DNA from 3 places in the Croceibacterium atlanticum genome. Region 2 is predicted to be linked to each of the others. Evidence: predicted binding sites of a transcription regulator. Region 2 holds the regulator's gene; each other region holds the start of a gene.
What was found. The regulator LexA, encoded in region 2, represses DNA repair genes until DNA is damaged. The targets are predictions, from matches to a motif close to GTTCCNCNCTTGTTCT.
Positions count from the first base shown of each region.

Region 1: a site for LexA is predicted at 2,141-2,156, ahead of WYH_RS00880 (ATP-dependent helicase). Genes of this name have one in related genera too.
Region 3: a site for LexA is predicted at 2,805-2,820, ahead of uvrA (excinuclease ABC subunit UvrA). Genes of this name have one in related genera too.

Region 1 covers NZ_CP011452.2:168,611-174,909, reverse strand. Annotated here, with positions in the region: gene WYH_RS00900 (AmpG family muropeptide MFS transporter) at 1-31, opposite strand, end outside; gene WYH_RS00895 (pseudouridine synthase) at 216-980, shown strand; gene rsmD (16S rRNA (guanine(966)-N(2))-methyltransferase RsmD) at 977-1,531, shown strand; gene WYH_RS00885 (hypothetical protein) at 1,553-2,041, opposite strand; gene WYH_RS00880 (ATP-dependent helicase) at 2,186-4,465, shown strand; gene WYH_RS00875 (monovalent cation:proton antiporter-2 (CPA2) family protein) at 4,586-6,289, shown strand.
Region 2 covers NZ_CP011452.2:616,706-628,326, reverse strand. Annotated here, with positions in the region: gene gltX (glutamate--tRNA ligase) at 1-1,319, opposite strand, end outside; gene WYH_RS03000 (ComEC/Rec2 family competence protein) at 1,427-3,529, shown strand; gene lexA (transcriptional repressor LexA) at 3,550-4,233, opposite strand; gene WYH_RS02990 (molybdopterin molybdotransferase MoeA) at 4,303-5,508, opposite strand; gene moaC (cyclic pyranopterin monophosphate synthase MoaC) at 5,505-5,975, opposite strand; gene WYH_RS02980 (tRNA-binding protein) at 6,118-6,489, opposite strand; gene WYH_RS02975 (PilZ domain-containing protein) at 6,651-6,998, shown strand; gene trpC (indole-3-glycerol phosphate synthase TrpC) at 7,016-7,804, opposite strand; gene trpD (anthranilate phosphoribosyltransferase) at 7,801-8,793, opposite strand; gene WYH_RS02960 (anthranilate synthase component II) at 8,790-9,389, opposite strand; gene trpE (anthranilate synthase component I) at 9,573-11,075, opposite strand; gene WYH_RS02950 (SurA N-terminal domain-containing protein) at 11,096-11,621, opposite strand, start outside.
Region 3 covers NZ_CP011452.2:98,792-105,090, reverse strand. Annotated here, with positions in the region: gene uvrA (excinuclease ABC subunit UvrA) at 1-2,793, opposite strand, end outside; gene thpR (RNA 2',3'-cyclic phosphodiesterase) at 2,951-3,481, shown strand; gene WYH_RS00585 (lysozyme) at 3,726-4,442, shown strand; gene WYH_RS00580 (cell wall hydrolase) at 4,589-5,659, shown strand; gene WYH_RS00575 (hypothetical protein) at 5,799-6,107, shown strand; gene WYH_RS00570 (putative bifunctional diguanylate cyclase/phosphodiesterase) at 6,213-6,299, shown strand, end outside.

The DNA of each region.
Region 1 (6,299 bases), 450 kb from region 2:
CTGGGATCGACTGTTCGCTCGGCTGGTCCATGCGGCCCTTTCATTATTCGGGATCGTCCGTCCGGTTGGCCCGGCGGAACCCGATTTGAACCCGCATCCTAGCGGCAGGAGATTCCGCGGGAAAGCCTGCCGCGCAATCCTTTCCGCCATTGGTCTCGGTTGGCAAAACGTCACGCCCGCTATGAAACCTCGCCGCGCACCGCTATGGCGCGGGCATGTCAGAAACCGAGCCCGGCAAGGGCGACCGAATAGCGAAATTGCTCGCCCGTGCGGGCGTGGCCAGTCGCCGCGAAGTGGAACGCATGATTGCCGACGGGCGTATCGCGCTCGACGGGAAGGTGCTGGATACGCCGGCAACCATACTCACCGGCCTTCGGGGCGTGACAGTGGATGGCAATCCCGTGGCCAAGCCGGAACGAACGCGCCTGTTCGCGTTCCACAAACCGGCGGGGCTGATCACGGCAGAGCGTGACCCGCGCGGAAGGCCGACGATCTATTCGGCTTTGCGCAATTCGCTGCCGCCCGGCACTCCGCGGCTGATGCCGGTGGGCCGGCTCGATCTCAATACCGAAGGCCTGCTGCTGCTCACCAATGATGGAGAGCTGAAACGCGCGATGGAACTGCCTTCATCCGAAGTGCCGCGCACTTATCGCGTGCGCGCATTCGGCGAAGTCACGCAGCCGCAGCTGGAAGACCTGTTTGACGGCATCGAGGTGGACGGCGTGAAATATGGCCGGATCGAAGCCAATCTGGAACGCCGCAGCGGCCGCCAGCACTGGATCGAAATGAGCCTGACCGAAGGCAAGAACCGCGAAATCCGCCGCGTGCTCGAACATCTCGGTCTCAAGGTCTCGCGCCTTATACGCACTGCCTATGGTCCTTTCGAATTGCTCGACCTGCCCAAGGGCGCCGCGGTGGAAATCCGCAAGGAAGATCTCGAACGTTTCCGCTCCTCCCTGAAGAAGGGGAAGCGCGGATGAGGATCATTGCCGGCGAATGGCGCCGCCGTCCGCTGAAATCGCCCCCAGGCGATGCCACGCGGCCCACGGCAGACCGCACGCGCGAAACGCTGTTTTCCATGCTCGCCAGCCGCCTGGGCACATTCGAAGGGCTGACGGTCGCGGATTTGTTCGCCGGATCGGGCGCGCTCGGGCTGGAGGCGCTTTCACGCGGGGCCGCGCATTGCCTGTTTGCGGAAAACGATGCTGCCGCTCTCCGTTCGCTGCGCGCCAATATCGCCGCCTTGCGAGCCCAGCCGCAATGCGATGTGCGCGCAATATCGGTGATGCAGCTTGGCAAGGCGCCCAAGCCGGTGGACCTGATCCTGCTCGATCCGCCCTATGGCAGCGGGGCCGGCGCAGTGGCGCTCGACAAGCTGAATCGCCTCGGCTGGATCGGCCCGGCCAGCTGGATCGCACTGGAAACGGCCCGGGGGGAGGATGCGAATGTGCGTTCCCTGCAAGTTGAGGCAGAACGCGAAAGCGGCGCAGCGCGAATCACGCTTCTGCGCGCGCCCGAACCGGAAGGCTGATCGTTACCCCGGACTGCTGCGTCAGCTGCCCGGTTCGCCTGCATCTTCGGCCTCACCCGGAGAAATGCACTCGTCCTGGATATCGCCGCCGCACACCGGATAATCCCTGTTCAGCGCAGAAGCGGGCGGCGGCCCGTAATTGTTGGGGATAGTATAGGTGATCGTCGGCCGTCCTTCGAACTCGCTCGGGTCGAGCGTGGCCAGCTTGTATTCGATCTCTCGCCACACCTGTTCCTGCTCTTCAGGCCGCAATCGCATGATCCCGCGGACCTGTTCCTGGGACAAGATCCAGAAAGCCTCCCACTGCATGGCGGGCAAGGTCCAGAAATATTCGCGGAGATCGGACGGGAGCCTCTCGTAAGAGGCTTGTTGGGGGGCTGGCCAGCTCTCCACGATCGCCTGCCGCTCTGCCAGGACTTCGGTGGATGGAATATCCGCCTGCGCTGCAAGCGGCGCACCACCCGCCCCCAATGCCACGGCGACGGCGCCGATGAAGATCGTATTTCGCATGAATAGTCCTCCTTGGCAGAACCCTCTTTCCAGACAGACGGCCTGTTCTCCGGCTGGTTCCGATCCCTGGCATGGCTCATGCTTGCGCGCATTGCGTATGTTCCCTAGCTGTTCGCTGTGAACGATACGCCTCTGCCCTCGCCCATGACTCCCCCGGAAGCTGCCCCCGCCTGGCTCGACGGCCTGAATCCGCCGCAAAAGGAAGCCGTGCTGACCACGGATGGCCCCGTGCTCATGCTGGCCGGTGCGGGCACGGGGAAAACCGCGGCGCTGACTGCGCGGCTGGCCTATCTGATCCGATCCCGCCAGGCATGGCCGAGCGAGATCCTGTGCGTCACCTTCACCAACAAGGCCGCGCGCGAAATGCGCCACCGTGTCGGTCAACTGATCGGGGAAGCGGTGGAAGGGATGCCCTGGCTCGGCACTTTCCATTCGATTTGCGCCAAGATGCTGCGCCGACATGCAGAACTGGTCGGGCTGGAAAGCAATTACACGATCATCGACCCGGACGATCAGCAGCGCCTGCTGAAACAATTGATCGCGGATCAGAAACTGGATGAAAAGCGCTGGCCCGCCAGGCAGTTGGCCGGATTGATCGACCGCTGGAAGAATCGCGGTCTAAATCCGGAAGACCTCGACCGGCTGGAAAATGAAAGTTACGCCAATGGCCGCGGGCAGGAGATGTACAGGCTCTATCAGGATCGGCTGAAGAGCCTGAATGCCTGCGATTTCGGCGATCTGCTGTTGCACATGCTGAATATCTTCCGCCGCGATAGGAGCGTGCTGGCGCAATATCAGCAGCGCTTCAAATATGTGATGGTGGACGAATATCAGGACACCAATGCCGTCCAGTATCTGTGGCTCCGGCTGCTGGCGCAGGAACGGAAGAATATCTGTGTCGTCGGGGATGATGACCAGTCGATCTATTCGTGGCGCGGGGCCGAAGTGGCCAATATATTGCGCTTCGAGAAGGATTTTCCCGGCGCGAAAGTGATCCGGCTGGAACAGAATTATCGCTCCACCCCCCAGATTCTCGCCGCCGCCTCCGGGCTGATCGCCGCCAATAGCGAGCGGCTGGGCAAGACCTTGTGGACCGAACTGCCGGAAGGGCAGAAACTGCGCATCGTCGGCGTGTGGGACGCGCCGGAGGAAGCGCGCCGCGTGGGTGAGGAGATCGAGCGGCTGGAACGCGAAGGCGCACCGCTGGAACAAGTGGCGATCCTTGTCCGGGCCCAATACCAGACCCGCGAATTCGAAGACCGTTTCATCCAGATCGGCCTCAATTACCGCATCGTCGGCGGCTTCCGTTTCTACGAACGGGCCGAAATCCGCGATGCCCTGGCCTATCTGCGTGTAATCGCCCAGCCGCAGGACGATCTCGCATTTGAAAGGATCTACAACCAGCCAAAGCGCGGGCTCGGGGCCAAGACGCTGGAAAAGATGCATGCCCATGCAAGGCGGCAGGGCCTGCCGCTGGCAGCCGCGGCGCTGGATCTGGCGGATACGGACGAACTGCCCGCCCGCGCGCGCGGGACGATTGGCGCGCTGATGGGCGATTTCCTGCGCTGGCGTGAAATGGCCGAAAAAGTCACTCCGTCAGAACTGCTGCGCACCGTGCTGGAGGAAACCGGCTATGACGCGATGCTGAAAGCGGACCGTTCCACCGAAAGCGCGGGACGTGCGGAAAACCTCGTCGAACTGGCCCGGGCGATGGAGGAATATGAAACGCTGGGCGATTTCCTCGAACATGTCAGCCTGGTCATGGATAATGACGCGGCCGATGATGAGGAAAAGATCACCATCATGACCATGCATGCGGCCAAGGGGCTGGAATTCGATCATGTCTTCCTGCCCGGCTGGGAAGAAGGCGTGTTTCCCAGCCAGCGTTCGCTGGATGAAGGCGGGCTGGCCAGCCTGGAGGAAGAACGCCGCCTTGCCTATGTGGCGATCACCCGCGCGCGCCGCCGCTGCACCATCTTCCACGCGGCCAACAGGCGGATTTACGGCCAGTGGACCAGTTCCATCCCGTCTCGCTTCATAGAGGAACTGCCCGACGAGCACGTGGAAGTGGAAAGCACGATGAGCGGGGGTGCATCCCTGTGGCGCGCGAACTGGAGCGAGCAGGAAGATCCCTTTGCCCACGTTTCCCGCGACCGGCCCGAACGCGCCCGGTCGCGCGGCCCCGGCTGGCAGCGCGCACTCAGCACGGGATATGATTCCACGCCCAAAAGGCTGAAGGAGCCGGGCCGCAGCGCCGCCAGTTTCGCCGCCAAGCCACGCGGCGACATCGCCATCGGCGCCCGCGTGTTCCACGACAAGTTCGGCTATGGCACAGTGACCGATCAGGAAGGGAACAAGCTGGAAATCGAATTCGAAAACAGCGGCACCAAGCGGGTGATCGACAGTTTCGTAAAACTCGCCTGAAGCTCTTTCTGCCGGGAGAAAGAGCCATGGAAGCTTGATCCTCTGACGGGTCCCGTGTTTCCTGCGGTGCAGCCCCACGCCAGCTGATGTCCCGCCCGGAAAACCGCACAGGAGAGGCCCTTGCACGCCGGAATACCCTATCTGCGCGAAGTTCTGATCTTCCTCGCCGCAGCCGGGCTGATCGTCCCGCTGGTGCGGCGGCTGCGGATCAGCCCGGTGCTGGGTTTCCTGTGCATCGGTTTGCTGATCGGCCCCTATGGGCTCGGCCGCCTTACCTCTCTCATTCCCAGCCTCGAACTCGTCGTCATCACCGAGACGGAAGGGATCGAGGCAATCGGCGAACTGGGCGTCATCTTCCTTCTGTTCAGCATCGGGCTGGAAATGTCGTTCCGCCAGATCTGGAACATGCGGCGCGATGTCTTCGGGCTCGGTTCCGCCCAGATTGTGGTCAGCGCAGTGGCCATTGGCGGCACTGCCTATTGGCTGGGTGTGGACATACCGGCCGCCATTCTGCTCGGGCTTTGCCTGGCCCTGTCTTCCACCGCCATTGTCATGCAATTGCTGTCCGAACAGCTCCGCCTGAGTTCCACAGCAGGACGAGCGACATTCAGCATATTGTTGATGCAGGATCTCGCCGTGGTGCCGATATTGTTCCTGGTGGGCATATTCGCGAGCCAGGGCGGCACGGGTGCCGTTGCCGGGCTGATTGCGCTGGTGGAAGCAATCGCCGTAATCGGGGCAATCTTCCTTGCCGGACGTTTCCTGGTCCGCCCCCTGCTGCGCTATGCAGGCGGCAGCGGCAGCCAGGAATTGTTCATGGCCTGCGTCCTGCTGCTGATCATCGGAACCTCGGCCGTTACTGCCGTGGCTGGCCTTTCCATGGCGCTGGGTGCCTTTCTTGCCGGCCTGCTCTTTGCGGCGACCGAATACCGGCACCAGATCCATAACGATATCGAACCGTTCAAGGGCCTTCTGCTCGGCCTGTTCTTCATTTCGGTGGGCATGCAGCTCGATGTTACAGCCGTCTGGGACCAGGCCGAATATGTGCTGCTTGCCGCATTGGGGCTGATCGCACTGAAGGCAGCCATATTGTTCCTGCTCGCACGCATCTTCCGCCATTCCACGGCGATTGCAGCGGAGATTTCCATACTTCTTGGCGAAGGCGGGGAATTCGCGCTGGTTGCCGTGGCTGCCGGGACGGCGGCCGGGGTGATATCGGTGGGCGTGGCGCAATTCGTCGTGCTTGTCGTCGTCGTCACCATGTTCACCGCCCCGCTGCTTGCCGCGCTGGGGCGCCGGGTGGGGCAGAAACTTTCCGCAGCACATGCCATGGATATTGCCGGTCCGGATGCGGAGAATGCTGACCGGCGCGTGGTTATCGGCGGGTTTGGCCGCGTCGGCCGGGCCATCGGCAAGATACTGGAAGATCAACGCATTCCCTATCTGGCGATAGATAGCGATGCCGATCTCGTGGCGCGGGAACGCAATGCCGGCCTGCCGATCCATTACGGCGATGCCAGCAATGACCGCTTCCTGCGCGAAATAGGGATCGACACGGCGATCGCCTTCATTTCAACCATGGATCGCCGCGCCGGGGCCGAAGCAGTGGTAAGCGCGCTGCACAAAGCCCATCCGCATCTGCCGATCTATGCCCGCGCGAAAGACCCGGCCCACGCGCGGGCCCTGAAAAATTGCGGGGCGGAAATGGCGATTCCGGAAACGACCGAGGCCGGTCTGCAGCTTTCCGAAGCCGTGCTGATTGCCACCGGCATTCCGGATGAGACGGCGAACGCAATCATCGAACAGGAACGATCGAATATCTGAAGATCGCGCA
Region 2 (11,621 bases):
TGCGCAAGTTTCCCGAGCCCAAGCCCGAGTTCCTCCGCATGCGATTTCAGATTGGCTTCCAGGGCGGAACTTGTCCAGTCCTGTTCACTGTGCAAACGCGCAGAAATCTGAGCCAAAATGCTACATGCCTCCTCTGTCAGGAGAGCCTGGGCCTTCTCGGTCATCTGCAGCGGCCGGGTCTTGAACAGGAAAGCGGCGCCATCGGCCAGTTCGTTCACGTCCCGCGCCCTGGTCTTGAGCACGGGCATGGCCCGGGTGAGCAGTTCAAGATCGGCATTGGCGCCAATCTTGGGTGCGATCAGTCCGGCAAGTCGCGCATCGTCGGCAGCGCGAATATAATCGCCGTTCATGTTGAGCAGCTTCTTCATGTCGAAGCGAGACGGACTGCGACCGACACCGTCCAAAGTGAAAAATTCGATCGCCTCTTCGCGGGTAAAAACTTCCTGATCGCCATGGCCCCAGCCAAGGCGCAGCAGATAGTTGAACAGAGCTTCCGGCAGGATACCCAATTCGTCGCGATAGGCATCGACGCCCATGGCGCCATGGCGCTTGGACAGTTTTGCCCCGTCATTGCCATGGATCAGCGGAATATGGGCATAGACCGGATCGGGCCACCCGCCTTCGATTCCGTCCATCGCGCGGATAATTGGCAATTGGCGGAAGGCGTTGTTCAGGTGATCGTCGCCGCGAATGATATGGGTGACGCCCATGTCGTGATCGTCAACCACCACGGCCAGCATATAGGTGGGCGAACCATCGGCCCGCAGCAGGATGTAATCGTCCAGTTCCGAATTCCGGACAGTGACGCGGCCCTGCACGGCATCTTCGATGACGGTTTCCCCCTCATTCGGGGTCTTCAACCGGATGACGAAAGGGGCACCGAGCGGTGCGTCGGCAGGATCGCGATCGCGCCAGCGGCCATCATAGCGCAGCGGCTGTTTGGCCGCGCGCTGGGCCGCGCGCATTTCCTCCAGCTCCTCGCTGGTGGCGTAGCACTTATAGGCATGGCCTGCTTCGAGCAGCTTTTCGGCAACCTCGACATGGCGTGAGCCGCGTTCCGACTGGAAGACTGTTTCCTCGTCCCAGTCCAGGTTCAGCCAGGAAAGGCCATCAAGGATCGCGTCGATCGCCTCGCGAGTCGAACGCTTCCGGTCCGTGTCTTCGATCCGCAGCAAGGCCTTGCCCCCGAAATGGCGGGCGAAGAGCCAGTTGAACAATGCCGTGCGGGCACCGCCGATATGAAGGAAACCCGTCGGCGAGGGTGCAAAGCGGGTCACGACCGGCTTGTCCGCCGCCGCATTCACGCTATTGCTTGCCATCTCGACCCACTTTCTATCCAGTACCAAACATGGCGACGCGCCAATCACCGCTCATTCCGTTGGGGGAAGATACGGGCCATGCTGCGTCGCAGCAGTCGCCTTGGCGAATGCGCGCGCTCTTGTCCAGCGCGGGCAATAAAATCGAAGCATTCCTTGCAGATGCCGGGCTTGCGCGCGGGCCGTGGCTGGCGGTGTTCTTCGCGGCGGGAATCGCTGCCTGGTTCGTACTTGGCACTTCCACGGAATGGGTATTGGCCATCGCGTGCGGATTGCTTGTCCCACTGGCAGCCACTGCCGCATTGCGCGGCGCGGATGGCCGCTCCCACATATTGGCCGTTCTTGTCGGCTGCGGACTGGTCTTTGCGGCCGGTGTCGGGATCGTCTGGGCCAGATCGGAAATGGTCGGAGCACAGCCAATCGAACGGCCGCTGGCGGCGGAGTTCACAGGCCGAATTCTCGAACGGATCGAACAACCGGCGGAACAGCGCATTCGCCTTGTTCTCGCCGCAAGAGAACCGGACACGCAGCGGGCAATCAAATTGCGGATCAATGTCCCGCTTGACGCAGACCGGCCAGACCTCACGGAAGGAGCGCTGATCCGCTTTGGCGCGCGGTTGATGCCGCCGGCACCGCCAATGCTGCCCGGCGCATATGATTTCTCGCAAGCCGCCTGGTTTGCTGGGTTGGCCGCGACGGGGAGCGTCAACGGCGAAATCCAGGTAATCGAAGCTGGCGAGGGCGGCGCCTTCATTGCGAATCTGCAGCGGCGGCTGTCCGCCCATGTTCGGGCCGAATTGCCCGGCTCTTCCGGCGCGATTGCTGCCGCTTTTGCCAGCGGAGATCGCGGCGCGATTTCGCCCATGGATGAAGAGGCAATGCGCGATGCCGGGCTAACCCATCTGCTTTCGATCAGCGGCCTGCATGTCAGTGCAGTCATCGCAGCTGCATATTTCATCGCGTTGAAGCTGTTGGCGCTATGGCCATGGCTGGCCTTGCGGCTGCGTTTGCCGGTTATGGCGGCAGCCATCGCAGCCTTGGCCGGGATCGGATATACTTTGCTGACAGGTGCCGAGGTTCCGACCGTGCGCAGTTGCGCTGGCGCCTTGCTGGTTCTCGGCGCGCTTGCACTCGGGCGGGAGCCGCTCAGCCTGCGCATGGTCGCCGTGGCGGCGATGTTCGTGCTGCTGCTGTGGCCGGAATCGCTTGTCGGGCCGAGTTTCCAGATGAGCTTCGCCGCCGTTATCGCCATTGTCGCCCTGCACGAAGCGGCGCCGGTCCGCGCCTTCCTGAGGCCGCGTGATGAAGGCTGGCTTGCCGTAACATCAAGACGTGCGGCGATGCTGCTGCTTACCGGCCTGGTCATCGAGATCGCATTGATGCCGATTGTGCTGTTCCATTTCCACCGTGCAGGGGTTTACGGAGCATTGGCCAATGTAATTGCGATTCCACTGGTGACATTCGTTTCCATGCCTCTGATCGCAATCGCCCTGTTGCTGGATGTTGCGGGGCTGGGGGCGCCGGGCTGGTGGCTTGTCGGCCATTCTCTCGACATGCTTCTGGCGATTGCGCATTTCACCGCCAGCCAGACAGGGGCGGTGAAGCTGATGCCGCAAATGGGGCAGGGCACATTCGCGCTCTTCATCGCCGGTGGATTATGGCTCGCACTCTGGCGGGGGAAAGTGCGGCTGTGGGGATTGGCGCCCTCAGCGCTGGCAACGGTTCTGCTGTTGATGACGCCGACTCCGGACATCCTGATTTCAGGCGACGGGCGCCATGTAGGCATTACCGGAGAGGATGAACGGCTGCTGGTGCTAAGGGAAAGCCGGAGCGATTATGCGAAGGACAACCTCCTGCAAATGGCCGGCAGCGAGGAAGAACCTGTCGCACTGGCCAATTGGGCAGGAGCCGATTGCAGCCGCGATTTCTGTACCGTCACACTCCGACGAGGGGAACGCGACTGGATCCTGCTGATGAGCCGAAGCAGGGAAATGGTGGCGGAACGGGCCCTGGCCGCAGCCTGCGAACGATCGGACATCGTGATTGCCGATCGCTGGCTGCCATCAAGCTGCCGGCCGCGCTGGCTGAAGGCCGACCGGCGAATGCTTAGCGAAACGGGCGGACTTTCCATCGTATTGGACGGCCCGAAACTGACCAGCGTTGCCGAGGGGCAGGGAAATCATGGCTGGTGGCAAGCGGCGCAAGGCCGCTGACCATCCAGCCCCGAACAATATCAGTGATAGCGCCGGAGAAGCCCGGCCAGCTTGCCCTGGACCTGAACTTCTTCGGGCAGATAGACCTGGGCATCATAGGCTGGATTGGCCGGATCGAGCCGCACCTTGCCGCCTTCATGATGCAGATATTTCAGCGTCGCTTCCTCATTGCGGACCAGAGCCACGACGATTTCCCCGTCGCGCGCAGTATTGGTGCGCCGGACCAGGGCATAATCCCCATCGAAGATTCCGGCTTCGATCATGGAATCGCCAGACACTTCCAGCGCGTAATGTTCACCTGCGCCGAGCAAGGCAGCCGGAACCGGCAACGTCCGGCTATCCTCCAGCGCTTCGATCGGCACACCGGCGGCGATCCGGCCGTGAAGCGGAATCTCGATCACATCATTGGCGGGCTCCGGCGCCGAAGGGGGCGGAGTAGTGAGCTTGGCCACCGTGTCATTCACGGCGGGCCTGGCCGAATGCGACTGATTTTCCGGCTGACGCAACACTTCCAGCGCGCGGGCGCGATTTGGCAGGCGCCGAATGAAACCGCGTTCTTCCAGTGCGGAAATAAGGCGATGGACGCCCGATTTGCTCTTCAGATCGAGCGCTTCCTTCATCTCCTCGAAAGAAGGAGAAATCCCCGATTCCTCAAGCCTGCGCTGGATAAACAGCAGGAGTTCGTGCTGCTTTGCGGTCAACATTGAGCCACTCTCCTTATTTGTTCCAGATTGGAACGAACGCGGAACAATTAGGCAACCCAAAAAGACTCGTCAAGCAATTCCGCCATTCTGGAGCAGATAGGCAGTGACCATCTCGCCAGCATGCGCCGGTGGAGAATTCACCTCTCGCCGGATCAGCGCATTGGCCCGTGAAAGAGCGGCCAGCGCGCTGCTGTCCTGTTCGCTCACCGCGCCGATTGTTTCGCCATCGGTGAAGCCACGCACAAATTCCAGCCTGCTGCCAGTCGGGGGCAGATCGCCCGCGAGCCAAAGCCGGAAAGGCGCGGGCACGGGATCTGCGGCACCGGCCAGTTTACGCAGGAGTGGCAGCAGGAAGAGATATGCGGTCACGAAACTCGAAACCGGATTACCGGGCAAGCCCAGCACGAACTGGCGACCGCGCCGGGCAACCAGCAGCGGCTTGCCGGGCTTCATCGCGACACGCCAGAAGTGAATATCTGCCCCCCATGCCTCCAGAGCCGGCCGCACCAGATCGTGATCGCCGACCGATGCACCGCCACTGGTGACCAGCACATCGGCATGATCCGCTTCTGCAAGTGCCGCGGAAAGCGCCGCCATATTGTCCGCCACCGGACCGATACGGTCGATCGCGCAGGCAAACGGTGCGGCCATGGCCGCAATCATCGCGCCATTGCTTGCGGGGATCTGGTGGATCGCACAATCGCGTGGATCTGCCGACAATTCATCGCCGCTATCCAGCACCGCGACGCGCGGCAGACGGGAAACCGGAATATTCGCGTGGCCACCCGAGATTGCGAGAGCCAGTTGGGCAGGCCCGATCCGGATGCCTGCCCGGAAAAGCTCCGCACCCTGACGAAAATCAAAACCCGCGCGGCGGATATGGCGCGGCGTCGCCTCACCATTGGGGGCGAGGGCAAGCCCGTTGCCCTGACGTTCCGCCTCTTCCTGCAGCAATATGGCACCGCCATTTTCCGGCATCAGCGCTCCGGTCGAAATGCGGATAGCCTGGCCGTGTTCCAAAGGCGCGCCAAAGGGGTGGCCGGCTGCGCTTTCCCCCACCACGGTCCAGGGTCCGGCCAGATCATCTGCCCGCATCGCATATCCATCCATTGCGGACAGGTTCGATGCCGGCTGTTGCCGCAACGCGACCAGAGGTTCCGCCAGATATCGGCCCAGAGCATCGGACACGGGCAGCGTTTCGCCGGGAAGCGGCTCGACACCGGCAAGCAATCGCTGCTGCGCCTCTTCCAGCGGGATAGGCTGGGGCAGGGTCATTCGGCGCGCCAGTCGCCGCTTTTGCCGCCGGTCTTTTCGAGCAGGCGGATCTCTTCGATCACCATGCCTTTTTCGATTGCCTTGCCCATGTCGTAAATGGTGAGCAGGGCGAGGGAAACAGCGGTCAGCGCTTCCATCTCCACTCCGGTCCTGCCGGTCAGGCTGGCACGTGCGTTTGCGCGCACGGCATCATCCTCGAAGGTGAAATCCACTGTCACGGCATCCAGCGCGAGCGGGTGACAGAGGGGGATCAGATCGCCCGTCCGTTTCGCCGCCATGATCCCCGCAATTCGCGCAGCGGCCAGAACATCCCCTTTCGGGCCGCTTCCGTCCCGGATTGCGTTCAGCGCCTCCGCTGACATGCGGATACGCCCCGTGGCCGTGGCACTGCGCCCGGTTTCGGGCTTCCCGCCCACATCGACCATGCGCGCCGCGCCCTTGTCATCCAGATGAGTTAGACTGGTCATATCTTCCTGCATTTCCCTGTTCGGCATGATGGCCTGGAACACTTGGAACACTGTCCTACGGGCCGAAAATCCATCCCCGCGCAGCGCCCGATCCAGTCCGGAAACTGGCAGATTTCAGCTGCGTAGGACAGTAACGCCAAAATCAGAACAATCGCCCGCCATCGGGGATCGGCATGGTCGGGTGGAACAGCATCACATGGCCATGTTCATCCGGAAAGCCCAGCGTCAGCACCTCGCTCATCATCGGGCCGATCTGTCTCGGCGGAAAGTTCACCACGGCGGCAACCTGCATGCCGACAAGATCCGAAATCCGGTAATTCTCCGTGATCTGGGCCGAGCTCTTCTTGCGCCCGATGGCCGGGCCGAAGTCGATCACCAGGCGAAAGGCCGGCTTGCGCGCCTCCGGGAAAGGTTCCGCCTCTACTATCGTGCCGACACGGATATCGGTCTTGAGGAAATCGTCGAAGGCTATTTCAGGCGCGGCAGGCGCTGATGGATCATGACGCATATGCATGGGAACGATCTAGCGTCGGCAAGCTTTCATAGCTAGATCGCTCTACATAGAACAAGGAAAACAACCGGGTAGCCCAGCTTTTCATCGCGGTTCAACCGCCGGCCATGCCTTTGCATGGTTCGGCGCACCTGCGTGATGGCTGCACTAAATCGCGAAATAAAATGTCAAAAAAAATGGATCGCAAGGAACGCAGGCTCACTGCGCTGAAGGCGCAAATGCGCATCGGAGAGAAACTCTTCGAGATTACGGTCTCGAACATTTCCGAAACGGGGCTGATGGCGAAGATGACGGAACCGCCGCCAGCGGGAACGGAGGTTGAGATCCTGCGCCGCAGTGCCCGCGTGCGAGGCAGCATCGTGTGGTCCGAAGGGCGCCGGTTCGGGATGAAGGCCAATGAACCGATCGATCTGAACAGCCTGCTCGCCGATTCCGGCCTCGGGTTGAAACAGTCTGATACCGGCGCGGCAGCGGTCAGGAAAAGCTGGTGGCATTGGAGCAAGCGCCGCTGAGACGCGTATGCCCGCTGTCAGGCCCCCAGCAATTCCCGGGTGGCCTTCGCCACGTCGTCCTGCCGCATCAGGCTTTCCCCGACCAGGAAGCACCGCACACCGGCAGCGGCGAGACGTGTGCAATCGGCATGGCCGTTAATGCCGCTTTCACCCACGAGCAGCGCCCCTTCGGGCGCCAGCGGGGCAAGCCTTTCGGTCGTGCCGAGATCGGTGACGAAGCTCTTGAGGTCACGGTTATTGATGCCGATCAGGCGAGAGCGAAGCCGCGATGCGCGCTCCATCTCTTCCTCGTTATGAACTTCGACCAGCACATCCATTTCGCGTTCAAGCGCGGCGGCTTCGATCTCAGCCATTTGCGCATCTTCCAGCGCCGCGACGATAATCAGGATCGCATCGGCACCGATGGAGCGCGCTTCCGCCACTTGCCAGGGATCGATCATGAAATCCTTGCGCAATACGGGAAGCGAACAGGCCGCCCGCGCATCCATCAGATAATCCTCGTGCCCCTGGAAATAGGGCGCATCGGTCAGCACTGAAAGGCAGGCAGCGCCACCCTGTTCATAGGCGACCGCATGTTCCGCCGGGCGGAAATCCGGGCGGATCAACCCCTTCGAGGGGGAAGCCTTCTTGATCTCGGCAATCAGGCCGAAACCGTTTTCGGCCTTCGCTTCAAGCGCCTTGCGGAACCCGCGCGGCGCGGTCTGGCCAGCGGCACGGGAATCGAGATCGTCGAAAGTGGCTTCGGCCTTGCGGGTGGCAACTTCCTCCCGCTTTGTGGCGCAGATTTCACTCAACTTGTCAGTCATTTCACCACCGAGATCCAGCAATCGAGCAACGCCTTGGCAAGCCCCTTGTCGAGCGCTTCGGCCGCTTCTTCCACGCCCTCGCTCCAGCTATCCACTTCGCCGGCAACCATCAGGGCACCTGCGGCATTGAACAGCACGGCATCGCGATAGGGGCCGTGCTCGCCCATCAGCAGGCGGCGCAAGGCATCCGCATTATGCTGCGGATCGCCGCCACGAATGGCCTCCACCGGCGCATGAGGCAGCCCGGCATCCTTCGGGTCGACGCGCTTCATCAGCACTTCGCTGCCCTTGATATCGGCCAGTTCGTTCCCCCCGGCGAGGCTGAGTTCGTCCAGCCCCTCGTCACCGGAAACCACGAAGCTGCGTTCAGTGCCGAGCCGCGCCAGCGCCTCGGCATAGATCGGGACATAGGCCGGGCGGGCGATGCCGACCAGCTGGCGACATACACCCGCCGGGTTGGCGAGCGGCCCCATCAGGTTGAAGATCGTCCGCCGGCCCAGCTTCTTCCGGATCGGCATGATCCGCCCCATCGACGGATGATGCCGTCCTGCGAAAAGGAAGCAGATTCCGATTTCGGAAAGCGTCTGTTCCGCGGTTTCCGCGGCACGATCGAGATCGAGACCCAGAGCCTCCAGCGTATCCGCCGCACCGGCCTTGGAAGAGGCGGCGCGATTGCCGTGCTTGGCGACTGGCACACCGCAGGCCGCAACCACCAGGCTGACGGCGGTCGAGACATTGAGCGTATGGTGCCCATCACCTCCGGTCCCGCATACATCAATGGCATTGGCCGGCGCATTTATCGGGATGAGCCGGGCCCGCATGGCACGGGCGGCGCCGGCAATTTCGCTGGCGACCTCACCGCGATCGGACAAGGCTACCAGAAAATCGGCGATCTCCTGCTCCGACGGCTTTCCGTCCAGCATGGCGCCGAATGCTTCCTCGGCCTCCGCTTCCTCGAGCGGATGCTCGACAGGAGGAAGGCTGGTCACGCGATTTCCTTCGTTTCGATTCCGCAGATCTGCAGGAAATTGGCCAGCAGCGCGTGGCCATGTTCGGTGGCGATGCTTTCGGGGTGGAACTGCACGCCGTGAATGGGCAGTTCGATATGGCGATAGCCCATCACGGCGGTGCCATCGATGCCCGGCGTTTCGCTTTCCGCATTCACCTGCAGGGAATCGGGAATATTTTCCACTATCAGCGAATGATAGCGCGTGGCGGTGAAGGGGGAGGGCAGTCCGGCAAACACGCCGCTGCTGTCATGAGTCACGGCACTGGTCTTGCCGTGCATCAGCCCGCCGCGCACGACCTTGCCGCCGAAATACTGGCCAATCGCCTGATGGCCAAGGCATACGCCAAGCAAGGGTTTCCGCGCCGCAGCGCAGGCCGCCACGAGATCGAGGCTGACACCCGCTTCGTTCGGTGTGCACGGGCCGGGAGAAATCAGGAAGCCTTTGGCGCCGCTGCTCAACGCTTCGCGGGCGCTCACGGCATCGTTGCGCACAACCTGCACCTCTGCCCCCAGTTCCATCAGATAATGGACGAGGTTGAAGGTGAAGCTGTCGTAATTGTCGACGACGAGGATCATGGCAGCAGCGCTTAGGGCGCGGACAGCGAATTGGCAATTGGCGACTCGCGCCCTGCCGCTCGTCAGCCAACAATCACCAGCGGGCGGGGCGCTGCACCCGGGCGCCATTGTCGGGCCAGGGCTTCCCGGACCCGCCTCTGGCGCATGACAGCAGTGAAGTTGATGCCGCGATTGCGGCACCTGTCACTGGCCGAAACCCGGTTCTTCCGCCACCCGTACGGCTTCGCGCGCGGCGGCAACCAGCGCGCTTGCCTTGTGCCGGCATTCGGCAGCTTCATAAGCGGGATCGCTATCGGCAACGATACCGGCACCTGCCTGCACATGCATGGTCCCGTCCTTCACGACGGCAGTACGCAATACGATGCAGCTATCCACCGAACCATCCGGTGCGAAATAGCCGACACCGCCGGCATAGGGGCCCCGGGTTTCCGGCTCCAGCTCCGCAATGATCTGGCAGGCGCGCACTTTTGGCGCACCCGAAACCGTGCCCGCAGGGAAACCGGCGAACATGGCATCCAGCGCATCCTTGTCCGGAGCCAGCTTGCCCACGACATTGCTGACAATATGCATGACATGGCTGTAGCGTTCGATGGTGAAGCTGTCGGTCACTTCCACGCTGTTCGCGGCGGCCACGCGGCCCACATCATTGCGGCCCAGATCCAGCAGCATCAGATGCTCCGCGCATTCCTTGGGATCGGCCAGCAGGCTTTCCTCATTCGCGCGGTCTTCGGCCGCATCCTTGCCGCGCGGGCGTGTGCCGGCGATCGGGCGGATCGTGACTTCGCCCCGGCGAACACGCACCAATATTTCAGGGCTGGACCCGACAACGGCAAAGCCCGGCAGGTCGAGGAAATAGAGGAAGGGCGAGGGGTTTACCCGCCGCAGGGCGCGGTAAAGCGCAATCGGCGGCAGGGGGAAGGGGCAGGTGAAACGCTGCGCCAGCACGACCTGAAAGATATCCCCGGCCGTGATATATTCCTTCGCCCGCAGAACCATGTCTGCATAATCGCTCTCCTCCATTACGGGATTGAGCGCCATTTCGGGCAAATCAGTCGCGGGGGCAGGTGCGGGCACGCGCTGGTCGATCCGGCGCAATGCCTCATCGATGCGTTCCCCGGCCCGTTCCAGCGCATGTTCGGTGTGCAGATCCCCGGGCCAGAGGGGGGCGATGCAGAAAAGTTCATCCGACAGGCTGTCAAAGATGAAGATCAGCGTCGGGCGCACGAACAGCATGTCCGGCAGTGCCAGCTCGTTCTGCGGCGCACGCGGCAGCTTTTCCACCAGACCGATGGTTTCATAGCCGAAATAGCCGACGAGGCAGGCCAGCGCTTCCGGCAAGGCGTCAGGCACGTCGATCCGGCAGGAATCGACCAGGGCCCGCAATTCGGACAGGCTATCCCCGCGAAGTGGCTGGAAATCGTCCCGGTCCCGGCGCCAGTTGCGGTTCACTTCGCAGCTGGATCCGGTCGCGCGGAAAACAAGATCGGGATCGATCCCGAGCAGCGAATAGCGCCCGCGGACTTCGCCACCCTCCACCGATTCCAGCAGAAAGTCGCCGCGGCCCGGTTCGATGAGTTTCAGCGCGGCACCGATGGGAGTTTCGGTGTCGGCAACGACTTTGCGCCATACAAGCGCTGGCCTGCCCGATTCGAGCAGTTCGCGCGCCTTGGGGACGTTCTCTAACATTTTATCGGACAGCTTCAGTCTCAGTCCGCCTGGGGGGCGAGCGATGCCACGACGGCGTCGATTGCGACCTGGTTGCGTTCAATCTTCACCTGGCGCTCGATCGCGCCGACGAATTGCTGCGCATATTCATCGCCGGCCACCTGGCTCAGCTGACGCACGGTCGCCGCGATGATCGGATCGCCATCGGCAACGGTGCCAGCTTCTACATCGTCCAGTTGCACGACATACCAGCCAGCTTCTTCCGGGCCTTCAAGCTTTTTCACAGTGCCTTCCGCCATGCTGAACATCAGGGCCAGGGGCGGGGGCACCTGTCCTTGGCGGGCCAGTTCGCGACGGTCAAGATCGACCGGGGCAGGCGGCGGCAGGTCCAGTTTCTCTTCGGAAATTGCCTGGGCCAGCGTCTTGCCTTCCCCGATGCGTTTCAGGACGCGGTCGGCGGCGGCGCGCGCCTTCTGCTGGCCCTGATCGCGGCGCCAGTCGGCAATCGCGCGGTCGCGGATATCTTTCAGCGGAGCGGTGGCAGAAGGCGTGATGTCGGACACTTCA
Region 3 (6,299 bases), 520 kb from region 2:
GCCGCCATCGGGGCCGAGATCTAGGATGTGATCCGCCGTCTTGATGACGTCCAGATTATGTTCGATCACCACCACGGAATTGCCCTGCTCCACCAAGCGGTGCAGCACTTCCAGCAATTTGCGCACATCTTCGAAATGCAGGCCGGTGGTCGGCTCGTCCAGAATATAGAGCGTCTGCCCGGTGGAGCGCTTGGACAATTCCTTGGCCAGCTTCACCCGCTGCGCCTCGCCGCCCGAAAGCGTGGTCGCCTGCTGGCCGACCTTCACATAGCCGAGGCCGACTTCGCACAGCATGTGCATCTTGTCGCGAATGGGGGGGACGGCCTTGAAGAATTCTTCCGCATCCTCGATCGTCATGTCGAGCACGTCGGCGATGCTCATCCCCTTGAACTTCACCTCCAGCGTTTCGCGGTTGTAGCGTTTGCCGTGGCATTCCTCGCACGTGACATAGACATCGGGCAGGAAGTGCATTTCGATCTTGATCAGCCCGTCGCCCTGGCACGCCTCGCACCGGCCGCCCTTGACGTTGAAGCTGAACCGGCCCGGCTTGTATCCGCGCGCCTGCGCTTCCGGCAGGCCGGCGAACCAGTCCCGGATCTGGGTGAAGGCGCCGGTATAAGTGGCCGGGTTGCTGCGCGGGGTGCGGCCGATGGGCGACTGGTCGATCTCGATCACCTTGTCGCAATATTCCAGCCCGGTGATCTTTTCATGCGGGCCGGCAACCACGCGCGCGCCGTTCAGCGTCCGCGCCGCACCGGCATAGAGCGTGTCGATCGTGAAGCTGGACTTGCCCGAACCGGACACGCCCGTGATGCAGCAGAACGTGCCGAGCGGGATTGAGGCGGTGACGCCTTTCAGATTATTGGCCGTGGCGCCGTGAACGGTGATCTGGTGGCCATTGCCCTTGCGCCTCTTCGCCGGCACCTCGATCTCGCGCGTGCCGTTGAGATAGGCGGCGGTGAGGCTGGTTTTCGACTTGAGGATCTGTTTCAGCGTGCCCTGCGCCACCACCGCGCCGCCATGCACGCCCGCGCCGGGGCCGAGATCGACGATATGATCGGCGGCGCGGATCGCATCCTCGTCATGCTCCACCACGATCACCGTATTGCCCAGGTCGCGCAGCCGCTTGAGCGTTTCCAGCAGCCGGTCATTATCGCGCTGGTGCAGGCCGATGCTCGGTTCGTCCAGCACGTAGAGCACGCCGGACAGCCCGCTGCCGATCTGGCTGGCGAGGCGGATGCGCTGGCTCTCGCCCCCGGACAAGGTGCCGCTGGTGCGATCGAGATTGAGGTAATCCAGCCCGACATTGTTGAGGAAGCCGAGCCGTTCCACGATCTCCTTCAATATCGCCCTGGCGATCTGCTGCTGCTGCTTGTTCAGCTTTTCCGGAAGGGCGGTGAACCATTGCAGCGCATCGGAAACGGACAGCCTGACCGGCGCCGCGATATGTTCGCCCGCGACCTTCACCGCCAGCGCCTTTTCATTCAGGCGGGCGCCGTTGCAGGTTTCGCAGGGCTGCGCGGTCTGGAACCTTGCCAGCTCGTCCCGCATGAAGGCGCTGTCCGTCTGCATCAGGCGGCGGTTGAGATTGCCGATCACCCCTTCAAAGGGTTTGCGTACCGTATATTCCTTGCGCCCGTCCTTGAAGGTCAGCTCCACCGGCATGCCGCCCGTGCCGTGGAGGATGATCATCTTCTGGTCCGGCTCCAGATCTTTCCACGGCGTTTCCAGATCGAAATCATACGCCTTCGCCAGGCTGGAAAGGACCTGCATGTAATAGGGTGACGGCGGATTGCTCTTGGCCCAGGGCACCACGGCGCCCTTTTTCAGCGTCAGTTCCTCGTTCGGGACGACGAGCTGCGGATCGAACAGCTGCTTTTCCCCGATACCATCGCAGGTCGGGCAGGCGCCCTGCGGCGCGTTGAAGCTGAACAGGCGCGGTTCGATCTCCTCGATCGTGAAGCCGCTGACCGGGCAGGCGAATTTTTCGGAAAAGACGATACGGTTGGCAGGAACGCCCGCGCCTTTCAGATTGCCGCCGCTTTCTTCCGCTTCGCGCCCGGGAACATTGCCATCGGCCAGGTCCACATAAGCCAGCCCGTCCGCCAGTTTCAGCGCGGTTTCGAAGGAATCCGCCAGCCGCGTCTCGATCCCTTCGCGCACGGCCAGCCGGTCCACTACGACTTCGATGTCATGCTTGTATTTCTTGTCCAGCGTCGGCGCGTCCTCGATCTGGTAGATCTCGCCGTCGATCCGCACACGGGTGAAGCCGGCCTTCTGCCACTCCGCCAGTTCCTTGCGATATTCACCCTTCCGCCCGCGCACGACGGGCGCCAGCAAGTAAAGCCGCGTCCCTTCGGGCAATGCCATCACCCGGTCCACCATGTTGGACACGGTTTGCGCTTCGATCGGCAGGCCGGTGGCGGGTGAATAAGGCACGCCCACCCGCGCCCATAGCAGGCGCATATAGTCGTAGATCTCGGTCACGGTCGCGACGGTCGAGCGCGGATTGCGGCTGGTCGTCTTCTGCTCGATCGAAATCGCCGGGCTCAGCCCCTCGATATGTTCGACATCGGGCTTCTGCATCATTTCGAGGAACTGCCGCGCATAGGCGCTGAGCGATTCCACATAGCGACGCTGCCCTTCGGCATAGATCGTATCGAAAGCGAGGCTGGACTTGCCGCTGCCGGAAAGCCCGGTGATCACGATCAGGCTGTCACGAGGGAGGTCGATATCGACGCCCTTGAGATTATGTTCACGCGCGCCGCGGACGGAAATGGTAGTAAGGCTCATAAGGGCGTGATGTTCCGCAAATGTTCGTGCCGGTCAAGGGGCACGGGGGATACGTCCGAACTCTGCCGGGCCCGAACTCTGCCGAGGATGTGGGAACGTGACATGGCAGATGCAACTTTGCATCTTGCCCCTCGTCCTGAGATAAGGCCGCCCAGCCATGCCCCGTCTTTTTGTTGCCATTCGCCCGCCGGAAATCGTCCGCGATGTGTTGCATGATGCGATGGAGGGGATCGATGCGGCGCGCTGGCAATCGGATGAACAATTGCACCTGACGCTGCGCTTTGTCGGCGATGTCGATGTGCCCCTGGCGAATGATCTGGCGGCGGAACTGGCGCGAGTGAAAGCGGCACCCTTTCCCTTGCAGATCAAGGGCGTGGGCCATTTCGAAAAGAAGGGGCGGATCCACACCGCATGGGCCGGGGTGGTGGCGGAGCCTGAACTGCTGGATCTTCAACGGCGAGTGGAACGGGCCTGCCGCACAGTCGGCATTGCGCCTGAAACGCGCAAATTCACGCCGCATGTCACGCTGGCCCGGCTCAATTCTTCCAGCGGCCAGATCGGGGACTGGCTGGCCGCACATGGCGCGTTGGAGGCCCAGCCTTTCATAGTGCGGGAAATGGCCCTGTATGAAAGCACGCTGGGCCGCGAAGGATCGCATTATCAGCCGGTCGTCACCTATCCGCTCTGAACCGGCGAACCCCTTTTAATTCAAACACCTGATGAAATTCCGGACCTTTCACCCCGGCCAGCCGTTAATTGGCTGAAGCCGCAATTGCCGTGTCCAACGGGCACGCATTGCAGGCAGGACATCGCCCCTTCGCCAACTGGAAAAGGAGAAGTCGCCTATCGCTTCCACAGCGCAAACCAGCAGCACCCCCTCCCCCGCACGAACCGACCGCAAGGACCGCAACCCCAGGGGCAGGCGCGAAAAGGTGCGCACGCTGATAGGCCGGATGCGGCAACGCCGTTCCGAACGGCGGGCAAGACGGGCCGCGCGCATGCCCCATCGGCGCAAGCGCAAGGCCGCCCTCGCCCTTTCGGCCGGGGTAATGGGCCTTAGCGCAGGGGCGATGCACCAGGCCCCGCAATCGCAACCCGCCTTCGCCATGCAGATGATCGGCCCGGAAGAGCGCAAACCGGCCGCCGAAATGCAGCCGAGCGATGCATTGATGGAAATACTGGTGGAGGAAGAAGGGGTGCGCCACACCGTCTATCGCGATGCGGCGGGGAACCCCACTGTCGGCGTGGGCCATCTGGTCGCGGCATCGGACGGGCTGCGCATTGGCCAACGCGTCGGGCAGGACCGGATACTGGATTTCCTGGAAGAGGATCTGAAAGAGGCGAAGCGCGCCGTGATGCGGCTGACCGGCGATCTGCCTTTATACCAGCATGAATTCGATGCGCTGGTGGACCTCGTCTATAATGTGGGTGAAGGCAATCTGTCCGAAGATCGCAGCCCCCGCCTGAACGAGGCGATTGCCGCCGCGGATTATGACGCGATTGCCGAAGAACTAGGCTATCATCAGGCTTCGGGCGTGAATGCACGCGGTCTTGTCTATCGTAGCGAGCGCCGCGCCGCGATCTGGGCGGAAGGGGAATATGAGGACCCCCGCCCGGCCCGCCATCAGCTCGAAACAAGGCGAGCCTGATTCCTTGCCTCGGCCCGGTAACGGTTTGGAGAGCATTCGTCTTCATCTGGCACGATGCGCAATGATGCGCTGCCTTGCCGCCCAAGAGGGACTACGCGCCGCTGGCGCGCCCGGCGGCAGCCGGCGGCAGATGAAGGAAACCGGGTTTGGGCGATCATTCGCCAACAATCGACACGATCCCGCAGGACTTCCACGCGAAGTTGACCCGTCGCGGGCGGTCGCGCCCGATTTCGGCGCGCCGCCGGTCGGTCGGTCGGCAAGGCATCGCCGTGCTGGGCGCGGCAATCGCATTGCCGGCAATTGTCGCACCGCAGGGCTGGAACTTTTCCGATGCGGGCGCCGTGGTTCCGCAGGTCACGCCCATGGGTTTCGAGACACCGGGCGAAAGCTTCCCCGGTTCCGCTTTCTACTATCTCGACGATCTTCCCTATCTGCCGCAGGGTGATAGCGTAATCGCGGACCGTGACACCGCCGGGGGCGATGCGAATCCGGCAGACGCACCGGCCCGCCCGATGCTGGCGGATGGCACGCCGCTGGACCGGGTGCGGGCGCAGAAATGCCTGACCATGGCCATCTATTACGAAGCCGCGCTGGAACCCGATGCCGGCCAGCAGGCAGTGGCGCAAGTGGTCCTGAACCGCGTCGCCAATGGCAATTATCCGGATAATATCTGCGGCGTCGTGTTCCAGGGCTCGGACCGCAGCACCGGCTGCCAGTTCACTTTCACCTGCGACGGATCGCTGGCGCGGCAGCCCGAAAAACGCTGGTGGGACCGCGCGGCAAAAGTCGCCCGCGCCGCGCTGTCAGGGGCCGTCTACAAGCCGGTCGGCCTTGCCACCCATTATCATACATTGGCCGTAAATCCGCATTGGGCAGGCAGCCTGCAGCCGGTCGGAACAATCGGCGCGCATCGGTTTTATCGCTGGCGCGGCATGGCGGGCACTTCATCTGCCTTCACGCGGGCCTATGCCGGCGGGGAACCGCTGCCCGCGCCTTATCTGCCCGCGCCCCCTGCCGCGAAAGCCGGGGTGGCCGCGCCTTCGGCAAGCGTGCAGGCTGCGGCCGTATTGACGGGGTATGAGCCGGTTTCCATTCCGGAGCCGTTCCCCGGGACCAAGCCCGCAATTGCACAGCCGCCGGGCGCGAATCCGCTGGACCGGTCCGGCACGGTGAAGCCCCAATATGCACGCAGCGGGCAATGGCTGGACAAGCCCTAGGCGGGCCGCAGCAAATTCTTAAAATCCTGATGTAATCTGGAAACCATAGCTGCGAACCACAGCTTAGAGCGACAGCCTTAGCACGGCGGAAGAACCGCAGTTCGCGGTGCGATAATTCCAGAGGTTGAGCGAACCATTCATGTCGATCCGCTTTGCAGCACCACCCCACGCTTATGGCACCCGCCTCGCCCCACAGGATGCCCGCGAAGCTTGCGGAATCGCCGCGAATGACAATGGCACGGACCAGTTGAACGACCCTATGTTGCAGGCCGCCCTGCGGCATTTCGCGCAGCATGGCATGGCCGCGGCGCGCAATGCCCGGCAACAGGCGCACAAGGCCCAGCGTCAGGGCGATCAACAGGCATATCTCTGGTGGCTGGAAATCTGCCGCGCGCTGGACCGCCGGATGGCCAATGCACTGGATGCGGAACCGCGCATCGGCACCTGACCGACACGCCCGATCCGTTACACGGCCATTAACCACTCGGTGATCTCTTGCCATTAACCCGGCGGGGCGAGGAGAGTAGCCATTAAGCGCTGGCGCCAGATCTACTTGAAACATTTCGGCGGCAATGACCGTGATGACGACGTGCGCCTGAAGCTGGTGGAAACATTATACAATCAGCCGACCAGCCTGATG